Regions from separate parts of the Nesterenkonia maliinae genome, predicted to be linked through region 2. Evidence: riboswitches for the same ligand, from Rfam matches in the RefSeq annotation. Region 2 holds a riboswitch; the other holds the start of a gene.

Region 1 (8,034 bases), on a different contig from region 2:
GCGATCCCGCCGAGCCGCCCCAGCGTCACTCGCTGGTCCGGGGTGCACCCGGACTCAACGATGCCCACCGGGGTCTCGGCGTCGAAGCCGTGGACCATCAGCTGCGTGGCCGAGCGGCGGAGAGTCTTGACCCCCATCAGGATCACCAAGGTGTGCCCCGAGGCGCGCGGCACGACGTCGAGGTCCTCATGCCCGGAGATCACGGTGAATCCCCGGGAGAGGCCGCGGTGGGTCAGCGGGATCCCGGCTGCGGCCGGGACCGCGATCGCTGAGGTGATGCCCGGGACGACTTCGATCTCGATGCCGAACCGGCGGCAATGCTCCCGCTCCTCCGAGCCGCGGCCCAGGATGTATGGATCGCCTCCCTTGAACCGCACCACGCGACGGCCGGCGAGCGCGTGGGTGACCAGCAGAGCGTTGATCTCATCCTGGGTGGCGGCGTGGTTTCCCGGCGCCTTGCCCACATCGATGACCTCCACGTCGGGAGCCAGTTCCTCGAGCAGCCCACGGGGTCCGAGCCGGTCGGCGATCACGACGTCGGCGAGGCCGAGCAGCTCACGGCCGCGGACCGTGACCAGAGCGTCATCGCCGGGGCCACCTCCGACGAGCGCGACGGGACCGATCGTTGGGCTGGTCGTATTAGTCATGAGTTCAACCAATCTTCGTCGCTGTCCGGCGCGGTCGCGTCGGCGTCCTGTGGATCGCGAAGCTGGATCATCGCCGCGGCCAGCGTGTTGCCGTCCGCAGGGTCGATCAGCAGCCCGGCACCGGTGCGTTTGGAGACCGAGTAGTCATCCACGGGAAGCACCGAGGCGAGCCGGAGGGTCACGGTGCCGATGTCGTTGAGCTGCAGCTGATCTGTCGGCCCGGAGCGCAGCGTGGTGAGATCGAGACGATCGCTCACCTCGGTCACCAGGGCTTTGATCGTGGCGGTGCCGTGTTTGAACAGCACCCGGCTGCCGGCGACGGCGGGACGCTGGTGCAGCCACGCCACCTGCAGGGTCACCTCGTCGAGTTCGACGGCGGGGCGCTGCGGATCGGTGAGCACGCTGCCGCGCGCGACGTCGTGGTCTCCGGCGAGACGGATGGTCAGCGACTCCCCCGCAGCGGCGACCGCTGATCCGGTGCCAGGTGTCCCTGCCGTCGACGTCCCTGCCGTTGATGTGTCAGCCGCGTGCTGTGCCTGCAGCGTGGTGCGTTCCAGCGCCGTGACCTCGGTGAGCTGAGTGCCAGGCTGGATCCGCACGCTGTCGCCGGCCCGCAAGGTACCGGTGGCGATCTGCCCGGCATATCCCCGATAGCCGTCATGAGCGCGGATCACGCTCTGGACCGGAAGTCGCAGCGGCTCGGCCCGGCGCGCAAGGGCGTCGGCGTCGGGGAGCTGCTCCAGGATCGGCAGCAGAGCCTGTCCGCTGTACGCCGAGGCACCTGTGGTGTGCGGGGTGTACCAGGGGGTGCGGGTAGAGGTGGTGACGACGTTGTCCCCGTGCAGCGCGGAGACCGGTACGACGATCGGTTCTGGGCCGCCTGGGGACCCATTGCGCTCAGGGTCGCGCAGCTCCCGGGCGACCCGGAGGATGTCACGCTCCACCGCACGGAAGGCCTCCTCGCTGTAGTCCACGGCGTCGATTTTGTTGACCGCGACGATCACGTGCTCCACCCGCAACAGGGTGGCCACCGCGAGGTGCCGTCGGGTCTGCTCGACGACGCCGTGGCGCACGTCCACCAGCAGCACCACGGCATCGGCGGTCGAGGCGCCGGTGACGGTGTTGCGGGTGTACTGGACGTGGCCGGGGCAGTCCGCGAGCACGAAGCTGCGCCGATCGGTGGCGAAGTATCGATAGGCCACGTCGATGGTGATGCCCTGCTCGCGCTCATCGCGCAGCCCGTCGGTCAGCAGCGCGAGGTCAAGGGCCGGCCCGGCGTCGGGATCGTCCCCAGGACCAGAGTCGGCGGGGGCGGCGCCGAAGCCTCGCTCCGCGGAGCTGCGGGTCACGGCGGCGAGCTGGTCGGAGAGGATGGCGTGGGCGTCGTGGAGCAGCCTGCCGACCAGCGTGGATTTGCCGTCGTCGACGCTTCCGGCAGTGGCCAGGCGCAGCAGCGTGCCCGGGGTGGGTGCGTGGGTCATCAGAAGTATCCGTCCTTCTTGCGGTCCTCCATGGCGGCCTCGCTGAGCCGGTCATCGGCGCGGGTCGCCCCGCGCTCGGTGACGGTGGCACTGGCGACCTCGTTCAGGACCAGGTCATTGGTGGTGGCGCTCGAGCGCACGGCACCGGTGCAGGACATATCCCCCACGGTCCGATAGCGTACCCAGAGCCGTTCGACGGGCTCGTCCTCCGCGGGCAGGCTGTGGGGTCCGACGGCGCGGACCATGTTGTCGCGGTGGAAGACCTCACGTTCGTGGGCGTAGTAGAGCGAGGGCAGCGCGATGTCCTCGAGCGCGATGTAGCGCCAGATGTCGAGCTCGGTCCAGTTGCTGATCGGGAAGGCGCGGACGTGCTGACCGGGCCGGTACCTGCCGTTGTAGAGGTTCCACAGCTCCGGGCGCTGGTTGCGCGGATCCCACTGGCCGAACTCATCGCGCAGCGAGAGGATCCGTTCCTTGGCCCGGGCCCGGTCCTCATCGCGGCGCGCGCCGCCGAAGAGTGCATCGAACCGGTGATCCGCGATGGTGTTCAGCAGCGGCACGGTCTGCAGCGGGTTGCGGGTTCCGTCGGCGCGTTCCTGCAGGGCGCCGGTGTCGATGAGCTCCTGCACCGAGCCGATCACCAGGCGCAGACCGTGACGCTCCACGGTGCGATCGCGAAACTCGAGGACCTCGGGGAAGTTGTGCCCGGTGTCGATGTGGACCACCGGGAAGGGGACGGGACCGGGGGCGAAGGCCTTGATCGCGAGGTGGAGCATCACCACCGAGTCCTTGCCGCCGGAGAAGAGCATCGCGGGTCGATCGAACTCCGCCACGACCTCACGGATGATGTGGATCGCTTCGGCTTCCAGTCGTGCCAGCACCGCGGTGCCCGCAGGTGCCGGCGGAGCGGTCGGTGCCTCAGTGGAGAGCGCACTGGTCATGGGGTGGCCTTTCGGTATGGGTCAGGCGAAGCAGAGGATGGTCGGTCTGACGACGGCGCCGCCGCCGGGGAGTCGACGGAGCGTCTGCAGGGCTGGGGCGCCCCGCGGCGGGTGCGGCTAGGCCGTCGCCTCGTTGGTGTGGATGCCGCATTCGACCTTCCCGGATCCGGCCCAGCGGCCCGAGCGAGGATCCTCCCCCGGCGCCACCGGGAGGGTGCAGGGCTTGCACCCGATCGAGGGGTAGCCGTTGTAGAGCAGCGGGTTCACCGGCAGGCCGTTGCGCTGCGAATGCTCCACCAGGTCATCGAAGCTCCAGGTGGCCAGCGGGTTGACCTTGATCAGGCCGTGCAGCTCGTCCCAGGTCACCAGGGGCGTGTCGACCCTGGTCGGCGCCTCGTCGCGACGGACACCGGTGAACCAGAGCCGGTAGCCGGTGAGCACCTCGTCCAGCGGGTCCATCTTGCGCATCCGGCAGCACGCGGCTGGGTCGGTAATGAACAGGTCCTTGCCGTGGACCCGGTCCTGCTCGGCCACGCTCAGTCGAGGCAGGACATCGACGACCGTGACGTCGAGCGCGCGAGCCACCTCGTTGCGTGCCGCGATGGTCTCCACGAAGTGATATCCGGTCTCCAGGAACAGCACGTCCACGCTGGGAAGCTGGTCGGCGACCAGGGCCGGCAGGACCGAGTCCTGCATGGAGCAGGCCACCGCGACCTCACGCGGGGAGAAGTTCTCGGCCACCCAGGCGATGACGTCCTCGGCGCGGGCCTCCCAGCCCAGCGCCTCCGCCCCGGATGTGGCGAGGGCGCGGGCCGCGTCAGTCCTGGATGTGAGGTCGGTGCTGGATGTGGGGTCGGTGCTGGTGATGCTGGTGCTCGGCGTCGACTCCGTCATGAGATGGCCTCTTTCCGGGGTTCCTCGAGCTGCGGCTCTGGTTCCTCCAGCTGCAGATGGTCCTCGTCCACCCGGTGGGCCCAGGCTGCGAAGGTCTCATTGGAGCTGTCCCGGGTGCGCAGGTAGCGACGGATCAGCGCCTCGGTGTAGTCGACCAGCCCCTCCACGGTGACCTTCAGGCCGCGGACCGTCCGTCCGAGCCCGGGATCCTCCCGATCGGAGGAGGCCAGCCCACCGCCGAGGTGGACCTGGAAACCCGGTGTCTTCTCGCCGTCGGGGTCGGGCAGCAGCTGTCCCTTCAGCCCGATGTCGGCGGTCTGGATGCGGGCGCAGGAGTTCGGGCATCCGTTGATGTGCAGGGTGAGCCGCTCGGGAAGCTGGTCGGCCACGTCCGCGAGCCGGATCTCCAGCGCGGAGATCGTCTTCTGGGCGGTGGTCTTGGTCTCCACGATCGCCAGCTTGCAGAACTCGATGCCGGTGCAGGCCATCGTGGATCGGCGGAAGACCGTGGGATCGGGGTCGAGTCCCAGGTCGCTCAGCCCGGCCTTGACCGTGGCCAGGTTCTGCTCGGGCACGTCGAGCACCACGAGCTTCTGGTGCGGGGTGGTGCGCAGCCGGAGGGACCCGTTGGCCTCCAGCAGCTCGGCCAGCTTCACCAGCAGCTCCCCGTTGACCCGGCCGACGACGGGAGCGGCGCCGATGTAGTAGCGACCGTCCTTCTGCCGGTGGACGCCCACGTGGTCCCCCGGTCGGCTCGGCGCGGGAGCAGGCAGCCCGTCCCGGAGCCTGTGGCCCAGGTACTCGTCCTCGACGACCTGCCGGAACTTCTCCGGTCCCCAGTCGTTGAGCAGGAACTTCAGTCTCGCCTTCTGCCGCAGCCGCCGGTAGCCGTAGTCGCGGAAGACCTGGGTCACCGCGTGCCACACATCCGGCGCCTCGTCCTCGGTGGTGAAGACCCCGAGGCGTTCGGCCAGCCTGGGGTTGGTGGAGAGTCCCCCGCCGACCCAGACGTCGTAGCCCGGGCCGTGTTCGGGGTGGACGACGCCCACCAGGCCGAAGTCGTTGATCTCATGGACCACGTCCTGGCTGGGGTGTCCGGTGATCGCGGTCTTGTACTTGCGCGGGAGGTTCGAGAGCGTGGAGTCCCCGATGTAGCGGAGGGCGATCTCAGCGATCACCGGCGTGGGGTCGATGATCTCCTCCGCGCAGATGCCGGCCACGGGAGAACCCAAGATCACCCGCGGAACGTCTCCGCAGGCCTCCGTGGTGCCCAGGTCCACGGATTCGAGACGGCGCCAGATCTCCGGGACGTCCTCGACCCGCACCCAGTGCAGCTGGATGTTCTGCCGGTCGGTCAGATCCGCGGTGTTGCGGGCGAAGTCCACGGCGATCTGACCGACCACGCGCAGCTGCTCGGTGGTCAGTGCGCCGCCGTCGATCCGGACCCGGAGCATGAAGTACTTGTCGTCGACCTCCTCCGGGGGCAGCGAGTTGTGCGCACCGGCCGGGACGCCGGGGCGTCGCTGGGTGTAGAGGCCCCACCAGCGGAAGCGGCCGCGCAGATCATCAGAGTGGATCGAGTCGAAGCCCTCCTTGGAGTAGACCTGTTCGATCCGCTCGCGGACGTTCAGGCCGTCATCGGCCTGCTTGAGCTCCTCGTTGTGGTTCAGCGGGTCCTTGCCGTCGATCTTCCACTGGCCGTTGGGTCGTGGGGATGAACGGTCGGGCCGCCTACTGGCGGTGGACGTGGTAGCTGTATCGGTCGACAAAATGCCTCCATCGTTCCCGGCGTGAGCACCCGGCGTGTGCATGTAAGTTCCGGGTTGCTGCGGCGTCGTTGAGCCAGGTCTCTCAGCCGCTCTGGATGGTTGGTCGCCCTCGTGCGGTGCGATAGGTCCACACTAAAATACAATGCTGAACTTATCAATTATGTGTGTCATTAAAGTTCACGTTGCGATGCACTGTGGATCGCATGATCCCCATCATGGACCCACTGGCCGAACCCTCCGGGGAAGAGCACCGGGTCGAAGCCTGCCGCGCTGAGCGCGAGCACCGCATGCGTGGAGTGAACTCCGGAGGCGCAGTAACAGTAGACGGGGCTTCCGGGCTCGACCCCGAGCTCCAGGTAGCGCTGCCGCAGCTGGGCAGCCGGAAGGAGCCGCCCCCGGTTGTCGACGTTCCCTGAGACCGGGGCGTTCAGCGCCCCCGGGATGTGGCCGTCACCGGCGAAGCGCTGGACGGAGCGGGCGTCGGTCAGCTGCGCCTCGGGTTCGAGGGCCGCGATCTGATCCAGGTCGGCGGTCTTCATCCCCCCGAACCTGATCGCCGTCTCCGTGGCCTCGGGCAGCTCGAAGCCCTCGGCGAGTGCATGCCCGGCCTGGGCCCAGGCGCGCAGCGAGCCGTCGAGCACCCGCACATCGGTCAGGCCCGCATGACGCAGCAGCCACCAGGCGCGCGCCGACGAGAAGTTCTTCACGTCGTCATAGACCACCACGGTGTCCTGGGGTCCGATGCCCCAGCGGCGCACCGACTCCTGAAACGCGGCAAGGTCGGGAAGCGGATGCGGGCCCTCTGCTGCGCGCCGGTCCGGGGCGCTGAGCTCGTACTCCAGGTCGACGAACACGGCCCCCGGGATGTGCCCGGCCAGGTATTCGGGAAGGCCCTCCGGGCGGTCTTGACGCCATCGAACGTCGAGCAGGGTCAGCGGCGCACCGGTGCGCTGGAGGGCACGGAGCTCCTCCACGGTGATGCTGACCTCCCGCGAGGCGGGCGCGCCGGTCATGGCGCCCCCTGCAGCTCGGCCACGGAGGTTGGCACGGACGCGGAGGTCGGCACGGGGACGGCCTGGAGATACCGGTCCAGCACGAGGTCGACCAGCTGAGCCGGAGCCGTCGGCCGACCGGGAGCCAGCAGCGGCTCGGTGGTCAGGTCGGCGCCGGTCGATTCGAGCAGGGTCTGGAAGTACCCCGGGGCCAGCAGGTAGCTCGCCACCACCACGCGCTGCCTGGGATGCTCTGCGCGGGCCTGGGCCACGGCCGCGGCGACGCTGGGCTGCGCGAAGGAGAGGTAGGACTCGTGGACCGTGACTCCGAGGTGGTGGGCGAGCATCGCGGCGGCGGCTTCACAGTCGCGGACCGCGGAGGCGTCCGAAGAGCCTGCCGCGCCGAGGATGATGATGTCCCGGTCGGGATCGGCGCCGATCTCCCCCAGTCGGTGGGCGAGCAACTCGGTGAGTCGATCGTCGGGTCCGAGCGCGCGGCACAGCGCGGCCGGTCGGGTGAGGTTCTGCATCGCCTCGCGCAGATCCACGTTGACGTGGAACCCGGTGGAGAGCAGCAGCGGCACGATGGTCGCCCCCATGCCCGCAGGAAGGCTGTCCAGGGTGGTGTCGACATCGGGCTGCTGCACGTCGACGTGGCCGAGCCGCACGGTGGGCCGGGTCGCCGGTGGGATCTTGGGCGCAGTCTCGGGTGACGCTGGGGCGTGGAGCCGGTGGGCGACGTCGTCGATGAGCTGACGCATCACCGCCTGGCCGCGCTTCGAGGAGGTGCCGTGCGATATGCCTACGAGCGCTGCTGTCTGTGTTCGCATAGGTGCACAGTAGTGGTCGGCCCAAGAAGATGCATCAATATGAACATTGATATGAACGTTTGTTTCCTAGAGTGCCGGTCGGCGCGCAGCGAGAGCGGTGAGAGCGGCGGGGCGGCTAGCCCCGGCCCTCGGCGAATCCGGTGAAGCGCTGCGCCACTGCGGCTCCCTCGTCGGCCTCGGTGGTGACCACCATGATCGTGTCGTCTCCGGCGATGCAGCCCAGGATCTCCGGGAGCCCGGCGTGGTCCACCGCGCTGGCGAGGAACTGTGCCGCCCCTGGAGGTGTGCGCAGGATGACCAGGTTCGCGCTGGGCTCGGCGGAGACCAGCAGGTCCTTGCACAGCGCGATCAGTCGCGCCGTCGTAGTCGCGTCGGTCTGATCGGCCTGCAGCTCACGGTCGTGTCCGTCGGAGGGCACCGCGTAGATCAGCGCACCCTGCGTCCCGCGCACACGAGCGGCGCCGATCTCCACCAGATCCC
Region 2 (8,034 bases):
TCCAGCACACTGTCCATCACTGAAGTACCGAAAGGCCCTCCCCCATGCCCAGCACCACCGCTTCCCGCTCCTCACGCCCCCGCCGCACCTCCGTCAAGGCGGTCTCGGCGGCCGCCGCCGTGGCGCTGCTCGCCACCGCATGCGGCGGCGACGGCGGTGAGGATGAGCAGCTCGAGACGCTGAACATCGACTTCGCCACCTACAACCCGCTGAGCCTGATCATCCTGGAGAACGGCTGGTTGGAGGAGGAGCTCGAGGAGCTCGACGTCGATGTGAAGTGGGTGCAGTCCACAGGCTCGAACGTCGCCAACGAGAACCTCCGCGCCGGCAACATCGACGTGGGATCCACCGCAGGCTCGGCGGCGCTGCTCAACCGCGCAGTCGGCGCCGACACCCACACGATCATGATCGAGAACCAGCCGGAGTGGTCTGCGCTTGTGACCGACGGGGATTCCGACATCGAATCGGTGGAGGACCTCGAAGGAGCGTCGATCGCGGCAACACCCGCGACGGACCCCTACTTCTTCATGGCACGGTCCCTCCAGGAGGCCGGGCTCAGTGTGGATGACGTGGAGGTCCAGTCCCTGCAGCACGCCGACGGGTGGCAGGCACTGGCCAACGGCGACGTGGACGCCTGGGCCGGCCTGGATCCCATCATGGCCGGCGCCGAGGCCGACGGCGCCGAGCTGCTCTACCGCAACGTCGACTTCAACACCTACTCGGTGGTCAACGCCACCGGCGAATTCGTGGAGAACCACCCCGACGTCGCGCAGATCGTGGTCAACGTCTACGAGCAGGCGCGCGAGTGGGCCAAGGAGAACCCGGACGGCACCGCCGAGATTCTCGCTGAGTACGCGGGGCTGGAACTGGAGATCGCCGAGGCCGTCATCTCCGAGCGCACGAACTTCGAGGTGGATCCTGTGCCGGGAGACGAGGTCCGCGCCGCGATGGAGGCCGCCGGACCGTTCTTCGTGGAGAACGGCGACGTGGACAGCCAGGACGCTGTGGACGAGGCGCTGGAGTCGCTGTTCTACACCGACTTCGCTGAGAACATCGAGGCCACCGACGCCGCAGGCACCGAGGACGCGGCTGATGAGGCCGATATCGAGGAGACTGACGAGTGAGCGAGACCCTTTCCACGGCGCCAACGACCCAGCCGGCCGATGCCCCGGCCCGAACACCCGGAAGGCGCCGGCGCAGAAAGGTGCCAGGACGCGGACTGCTGATCGGCGCCGTCGTCCCGCTGCTGCTGCTGGGGCTGTGGTGGCTGGTCACCGAAGGGACCGGCACGTTCAGCCCGGTCCAGCTTCCCGCCCCGCAGACCGTCTTCAGCGCGGGGCTCGGGCTCTTCGAGTCCGGAGACCTCATCGATCACATGACGATCTCGCTGCAGCGCGTGCTGATCGGCTTCGGGATCGGTGCCGCGCTGGGTCTGGCGCTGGGCTCGCTGCTGGGACTGTCCTCCATCGCCGATGCCCTGCTGCACCCGACCGTGGGCGCCTTCCGTGCCGTGCCCTCACTGGCCTGGGTTCCGCTGCTGCTGCTCTGGGTCGGAATCGACGAGGACTCGAAGGTCATCCTCATCGCGATCGGAGCATTCTTCCCGGTGTTCACCGCGGTGCATTCGGCGCTCCGGCACGTGGACGCCCAACTGGTCGAGGCCGGGCGAGCCTTCGGGTTCCACGGCGTGCGGCTGCTCGGTACGGTGCAGCTTCCTGCCGTCGTGCCCAGCGTGTTCTCCGGGCTGCGCCTGGGCCTGGCTCAGGCATGGCTGTTCCTGGTGGCCGCCGAGCTGCTGGCCTCCTCGGAGGGACTGGGCTTCCTGCTGGACGAATCGAGGAACAACGGGCGCACCGACCGGCTGCTGCTGGCCATCGTGCTGCTGGCTCTGCTGGGCAAGCTCACCGATACCCTGCTCGGGGTGCTCGAGCGCAAGGCGCTCAAGACCTGGGCCTGACCCTCCCCCTCTCGGCGTTCTACCGGGGCTTCCGCGTTCTACCAGCCACACCATCGGCGAGGTAGATCGCGGAAGCCCCGGTATTTCGCGCAGTGGGGGTGATCAGCTTCTGCGGCGCAGCTGGAACTGCGCGGCGTGGTGGTCCTCGGGCAGGTGGTCGCCGGCGCCGAAGAGCTTGTTGCGCAGGGTGCCCGGGGCGTACTCGGTCTTATAGCGACCAAGCTTCTGCAGCTCGGGGACCACGTGCTCCACCACATCCTCGAAGGTCCCGGGAGTGATGTGATAAGCCAGGTTGAACCCGTCCACGTCGGTCTCCTCCTGCCATTCGATGAGCTGCTGCGCGGCACTCGGTCCGTCGCCGATGATCACCGGGCCGAAGCCGCCGACGCCGACCCACTCGGCGAGCTGCCGGACGGTCCAGACCTCGTCCTCCCGGCCCGAGGCCTTCTGGAAGGTCTCCACGGTGGACTGGATGGCGTTGGACTTCACGTCGCCGATGGGCTGGTCGAGATCGAATTGGCTCAGGTCGATGCCCATCCAGCCCGACATCAGCACCAGTCCGCCCTCGGCGTCGATGTACTGGGCCAGGTCGTCGTACTTGGCCTGGGCGGCGTCGTCGTCCGGGCCGGTGACGATGGTCTGCATCGCGAAGATCCGCACCGAATAGGGATCGCGTCCGGCCTCGGCCACCGACTGACGGATCTTGGCCACGGAGGCCTTCGCCAGCTCTTTGGTGGGCGGGTTGATGAAGACGGCCTCTGCATGCTTGCCGGCGAAGGCGCGGCCTCGGCTGGAGGCGCCGGCCTGGTAGATCACCGGGGTGCGCTGCGGGGAGGGCTCCACCACGCCGATACCAGGGGTCTTGAAGAACTCGCCGTGGTGTTCGATCCGGTGCACCTTCGCCGGGTCGGTGAAGACGCCTGAGGCCTTGTCAGCGAGGACGGCGTCGTCTTCCCAGGAGCCTTCGAGCAGCTTGTAGACGACGTCGAGGTACTCATCGGCATGGTCGTAGCGGCGATCGTGCTCCATCTGGTCGTCCTGGCCCATGTTCTGCGCCGCAGAGGGCAGGTACCCGGTGACCACGTTCCACCCCACGCGTCCACCGGTCAGGTGATCCAGGGTGCCCAGCCGCCGGGAGAACGGGTAGGGGTGCTCGTAGGCGGTGCCCGCGGTGATGCCGAAGCCGAGGTGCTTGGTGACCGCGGCCATCGCCGAGACCAGCAGGAACGGGTCCTGCAGCGGGATCTGCGCCCCGGAGCGCAGCGCGGCCTCCGGGTTCGAGCCGAAGACGTCGTAGGGGCCCAGCACGTCGGCGATGAAGAGGCCGTCGAAGAGCCCGCGCTCGAGGATCTGCGCCACCTCGGTCCAGTAGCCGATCGTGTTGTACTCCCGCGCACGATCATCCGGGTGCCGCCACAGTCCCGGGGACTGATGCACCACGCAGTTCATGTCGAAGGCGTTGAAGAGGATCTCGCGCTTGCCGGACTCGGTGGTCGGGAAGGTCATTCGTGGTTCTCCTTGGGGTTCGGATCACTGACAGATATCGGCGTTCACCGAAAATCGGGCCCCGGCGGACGGGAGGCAGGTGCAGGTGAGGTTCAGGCGCTCGGTGCGGCGCTGACCGTGGCGTCTGGCGGGCTGGCCGGGGCAGGTTCATCGTTCAGCGTCGGCTCGCCGACGCTCCACAGTCGGACCGGCTCGGAGCCGTTGACCCGGTGGTCCCCCGCGATCCGGGCCTTATAGACCCAGGGGTTGTGACTGGTGACGGTGCGGGCGTTGCGCCAATGCCGGTCCAGGCCGCGGGACTGGCTCACCCCGGAGGCACCCAGGACATCGAAGATCCGGGTGACCGCCTCCAGCACGGGACGGTGCAGCGCCACCTGGGCGCGGCCCGTGGCGAGCTCCACGGCATTGGCGGCGGCGATCTGCGCGTCCTGGGCGCTGGTCCGCGCCGCGAAGGCGGCATCCAGGCTCGCGGCGGTGGCGAGCACCTGCGCCCGGGCCAGCGCCGCGACCGCATCCACCTCCCCGACGGCCTGGAGCAGCTGCGGATCCGTGCGCGGAGTGCGGGTGTTGGCGTGGGAGAAGGTCCGCGAGCGCTCATGCAGCAGCGCCGCGGCGTCCCGGGCCGCGGCCTCGGCGACGCCGGCGAGCACGATCAGCAGGAAGTGCTGGTAGAGCGCGGTCTGGTAGGGGAACCGATCGGTCAGCCCGCGCAGCTCGGCCTCCTCCACCACGGCATCGGTGAGCCGCGCCGTGCCGGAGCCGGTGGTGCGCTGGCCGAAGCCGTCCCAGTCGTCGTCGATCTCCACACCGGGCTGGTCCCGGCGCACCAGCACCGCGAGCTCTCGACCTGCGGCGTCCCGGGCGGTGACGTCGAGCCAGTCCGCGAAGATCGCCCCTGTGGTGTAGTACTTCACCCCATTGACCACGTGCCCGGCATCGGTCTCGGTGACCACCGTGCCGGACTGGTGGAAGCCCCCCTTGCCCGGCTCGGTCCACGCGTTGCCGACCAGCTCCCCGGCCGTCAGCCGCGCGAGCCAGCGCTGCACGAGCGGCGCGGGGTCGGACTCAGAGTCAGCCTCGGTACCTGCGCGCCACAGCAGATCCTCCTGGACCGCGAAGTGACCGCGCAGCACCTGCGGAATGTTGCTGTCCTGGGCGGCGAGCTCCAGGAGGACCTGGGTGGTCTGCACCCAGTCCAGGCCGAAGCCACCCGCCAGCTCGGGCACGCGGAGCCGCCCGATGCCGGCGGCGACGAGGTCCTTGACCTCCTCGCGGGCCAGCTCACGGCTGCGCTCCCGGTCGAGCGCGGAGAGACCGACACGCTCGACGGCGTCACGCAGAATCTGAGGCACAGGCAGTTGAATGTTCATTCTTTCCTCCATCGATTCTGGCGGTAGCACCCGGCATGTCCGGGTTGCTGCGACGTCTTCGGGCCAGATCCCTCAGTCGCTCTGGATGGTGATGACGCTAAATATAGAGGGTCTTGGGGCTCATCCGTCAAGTTCAGATGACGCCGCATGTCTGAACTCAGCTGCGCCTCGGCGCCCACTTGACGATCGATATTCATGAACGCCGATGCGGTGGATCTTCAAGGAGTCCTAGTTTGTTCATCGGACGAATCGTGGGCGAACGGGGCGCCGACCCGTCCCTGGAATGTCATGCGGCGTCTCACAGTGCGAACAATTCTTGCTGGGGAACGGGACCACGCGTAGCGTTGAACCGTAACCATCCCGAGCGGCTGAGAGATCTGGCTCAGAGACGCCGCAGCAACCCGGACACGCCGGGTGCTAACGCCAGGACCGATGGAGTTGATCTGCATGTCTGTTCCTGCTCGCACCCTCGAGAACCCCGCTGACGCATCCCGCGTGGATCCCTTTGCGCTGCGCCATGCCCTGGCCCAGTTCCCGCAGGGCGTCGTCGCCGTCGGCGCGGAGGTCGACGGGACCCCCGAGGCGATCATCGCGTCCACCTTCACCGTGGGCGTCTCGCTGGAGCCGCCCCTGGTCACCCTGGCGGTCCAGCACAACTCCTCCACCTGGCCGAAGCTCGAGCACAGCGGAGGCGACCTGGGCATCTCGGTGCTCGGCCGCGACCAGAACGGGCTGTGCCGACAGATCGCGTCCAAGGATCGGGCCAACCGCTTCACCGGGGTGGACTACCAGCTCCATGGCTCGGCGCTGCTGCTCGACGGGGTCCCGATGTGGCTGCGCACCCGGATCTATGACCGGGTCCGCGCCGGAGACCACGACATCATCGTGCTCGAGATCCTGGACCTCGGCTTCACCGAGGGGGCCCCTGGACTGGTCTTCCACCAGCACGAGTTCAAGACCCTGACCACCCTGAGCTGACTCGAAGGACCCTTTCTTGACCACCCACACCCGCTTCACCGTGCCCGCAGACCCGCTCGGCGCGGACGTCCACCAGTGGACGGACCCGCAGGATGAGGACCAGCGCCTGGCGTTCTGGTCCGCCGCGGCGACTCTCCTGGACTGGGAGACCCCCTGGGAGACCACCCGTTCCTGGACGCCGCCGAACCCGGTGACCCGGCGCGGCCCGACGATCGGCTGGTACGAGGGCGGGACGCTGAATGCCGCGGTGAACTGCGTGGACCGGCACGTCGCCGCCGGACGCGGGGAGAAGATCGCGCTGCACTTCGAGGGCGAGCCCGGAGACCGCGAGGACGTCAGCTATGCCGAGCTCGGACGCCGGGTCAACCAGGCGGCGAACGCGCTGACCGCGATGGGCATCACCCGCGGGGACCGTGTGGTGATCTACCTCCCGGTGCTCGTCGAGACCATCGTGGTCACCCTGGCCTGCGCCAGGATCGGCGCGGTGCATTCCCTGGTCTTCGGCGGTTTCTCCGCCGAGGCGCTGAAGTTCCGCGTCGAGGACACCGGGGCGAAGCTGCTGGTCACCACCGACGGACAGTTCCGCCGTGGCAAGGCCGTGCCGGTTAAGGCCAACGCTGATGCCGCCGTCGCCGGGGCCACCGCCGAACATGGCGGCAACCTCGAACACGTCCTGGTCATCAACCGCACCGATTCGGTCGTGGAATGGACACCAGGACGAGACCTCTGGTGGCACGAGGTGGTGGAGACCGCCTCCACCGAGCACACCCCGGAGTTCTTCGACGCCGAGACCGAGCTGTTCATCATGTACACCTCCGGGACCACCGGCAAGCCCAAGGGCCTGGTGCACACCACCGGCGGGTACCTCACCGGAGCGCTCTACACCTACCTGCGACTCTTCGCCCACCCTGACCCGGCTCGACGCCCCGAGGACGTCCACTGGTGCACCGCGGACCTGGCCTGGGTCACCGCGCACACCTACGAGATCTACGGTCCGCTGGCGGCGGGCGCCACCCAGGTGATCTTCGAGGGCACCCCGAACACCCCGCATGAGGGCCGCCACTTCGAGATCATCGAGCGCCATCGCGTCACCACCTACTACACCGCCCCCACACTGGTCCGCTCGCTGATGGGCTGGTTCCCCGAGGGCGTGCCGGCGCAGTACGACCTCTCCTCGATCCGGCTCGCGGGCACCGTGGGCGAGGCGGTCAACCCCGAGGCGTGGCACTGGATCCGCCGTGAGATCGGCCGTGACACCATCGACGACGCCGGCCAGCCGGCCCTTCCCATGGTGGACACCTGGTGGCAGTCCGAATCCGGGTCCACGGTGCTCTCCCCGCGGCCCGAGGATGCTTCGCTCAAGCCCGGGGCCGCGACCCGCGAGCTGCCGGGCTGGGGCGCCGCCGTCGTCGACGAGGTCGGCCAGCCCGCGACCGCGGGCACGCAGGGCAACATCGTGCTCACCCACACCGGGCCTTCGATGGCCAGGACGGTGTGGGGCGATCCGGAACGCTACTTCACCTCCTATTGGGAGAAGTACGCCGATCAGGGCTGGTTCCTCGCCGGAGACGGGGCGCGGAAGGATCAGGACGGGGACATCTGGATCCTGGGCCGGATCGATGACGTCATCAACATCTCCGGACACCGGCTCTCCACCATCGAGATCGAATCCGCGCTGATCTCCCATCCGGATGTGGTCGAGGCCGGGGTCTGCCCGGTGTTCGATCCGATGACCGGGCACGCCGCCGTCGCCTTCACCGTGCTGACCACCGCCGCCCGCGAGCGTCTCGACGCCGCCGGCGGGACGGGCAGCGCGGCCGAGGATGAGCTGCTCGGCGCCCTGCGCAGCCATGTCGGCGAGGTGATCGGTCCGGTGGCGAAGCCGCGCACGGTGATCCCCGTGCCGGAGGTGCCCAAGACCCGCTCCGGAAAGATCATGCGCCGACTGCTGACCCAGCTCCATGACGGGGAGACCCTGGGAGACACCACCAGCCTGCAGAATGAACCCTGTGTACCGAAGATCGAAGAGATCTGCCAACGGCGCGGGACCGCGCCGAGAAGAGAAGAGGTAGCTACATGAGCGATCGCCAGTTCGGCTTCCGCACCCGCGCCCTGCACGCCGGGGCCGTCCCCGATGCCGTCTACGGATCGCGTGCTGTGCCCATCCACCAGTCGACCTCCTTCGTGTTCAAGGACACCGATGACGCCGCGAACCTGTTCGCG

What was found. A riboswitch is a leader RNA that binds a small molecule or an ion and turns the genes downstream of it on or off. The one in region 2 is predicted to bind S-adenosylmethionine.
Region 1: it holds a riboswitch for S-adenosylmethionine, as region 2 does, so the genes downstream of both, ACHAA4_RS12800 (nitrite/sulfite reductase) here and ACHAA4_RS06275 (acyl-CoA dehydrogenase family protein) in region 2, are expected to answer to the same signal.

The regions. Positions count from the first base shown of each region.
Region 1 is NZ_JBIMEY010000007.1:184,468-192,501, reverse strand. Features, by position in the region: partial or broken gene cobA (uroporphyrinogen-III C-methyltransferase) at 1-620, opposite strand, end outside; gene ACHAA4_RS12815 (sulfate adenylyltransferase subunit 1) at 644-2,128, opposite strand; gene cysD (sulfate adenylyltransferase subunit CysD) at 2,128-3,069, opposite strand; gene ACHAA4_RS12805 (phosphoadenylyl-sulfate reductase) at 3,187-3,963, opposite strand; gene ACHAA4_RS12800 (nitrite/sulfite reductase) at 3,960-5,732, opposite strand; SAM riboswitch class I at 5,737-5,834, opposite strand; gene ACHAA4_RS12795 (sulfurtransferase) at 5,903-6,745, opposite strand; gene ACHAA4_RS12790 (sirohydrochlorin chelatase) at 6,742-7,554, opposite strand; gene ACHAA4_RS12785 (arginine repressor) at 7,670-8,034, opposite strand, start outside.
Region 2 is NZ_JBIMEY010000002.1:381,243-389,276, reverse strand. Features, by position in the region: gene ACHAA4_RS06290 (aliphatic sulfonate ABC transporter substrate-binding protein) at 45-1,124, shown strand; gene ACHAA4_RS06285 (ABC transporter permease) at 1,121-1,957, shown strand; gene ACHAA4_RS06280 (LLM class flavin-dependent oxidoreductase) at 2,060-3,463, opposite strand; gene ACHAA4_RS06275 (acyl-CoA dehydrogenase family protein) at 3,556-4,833, opposite strand; SAM riboswitch class I at 4,839-4,925, opposite strand; SAM riboswitch class I at 5,186-5,272, shown strand; gene ACHAA4_RS06270 (flavin reductase family protein) at 5,281-5,811, shown strand; gene acs (acetate--CoA ligase) at 5,852-7,891, shown strand; gene ACHAA4_RS06260 (O-acetylhomoserine aminocarboxypropyltransferase/cysteine synthase family protein) at 7,888-8,034, shown strand, end outside.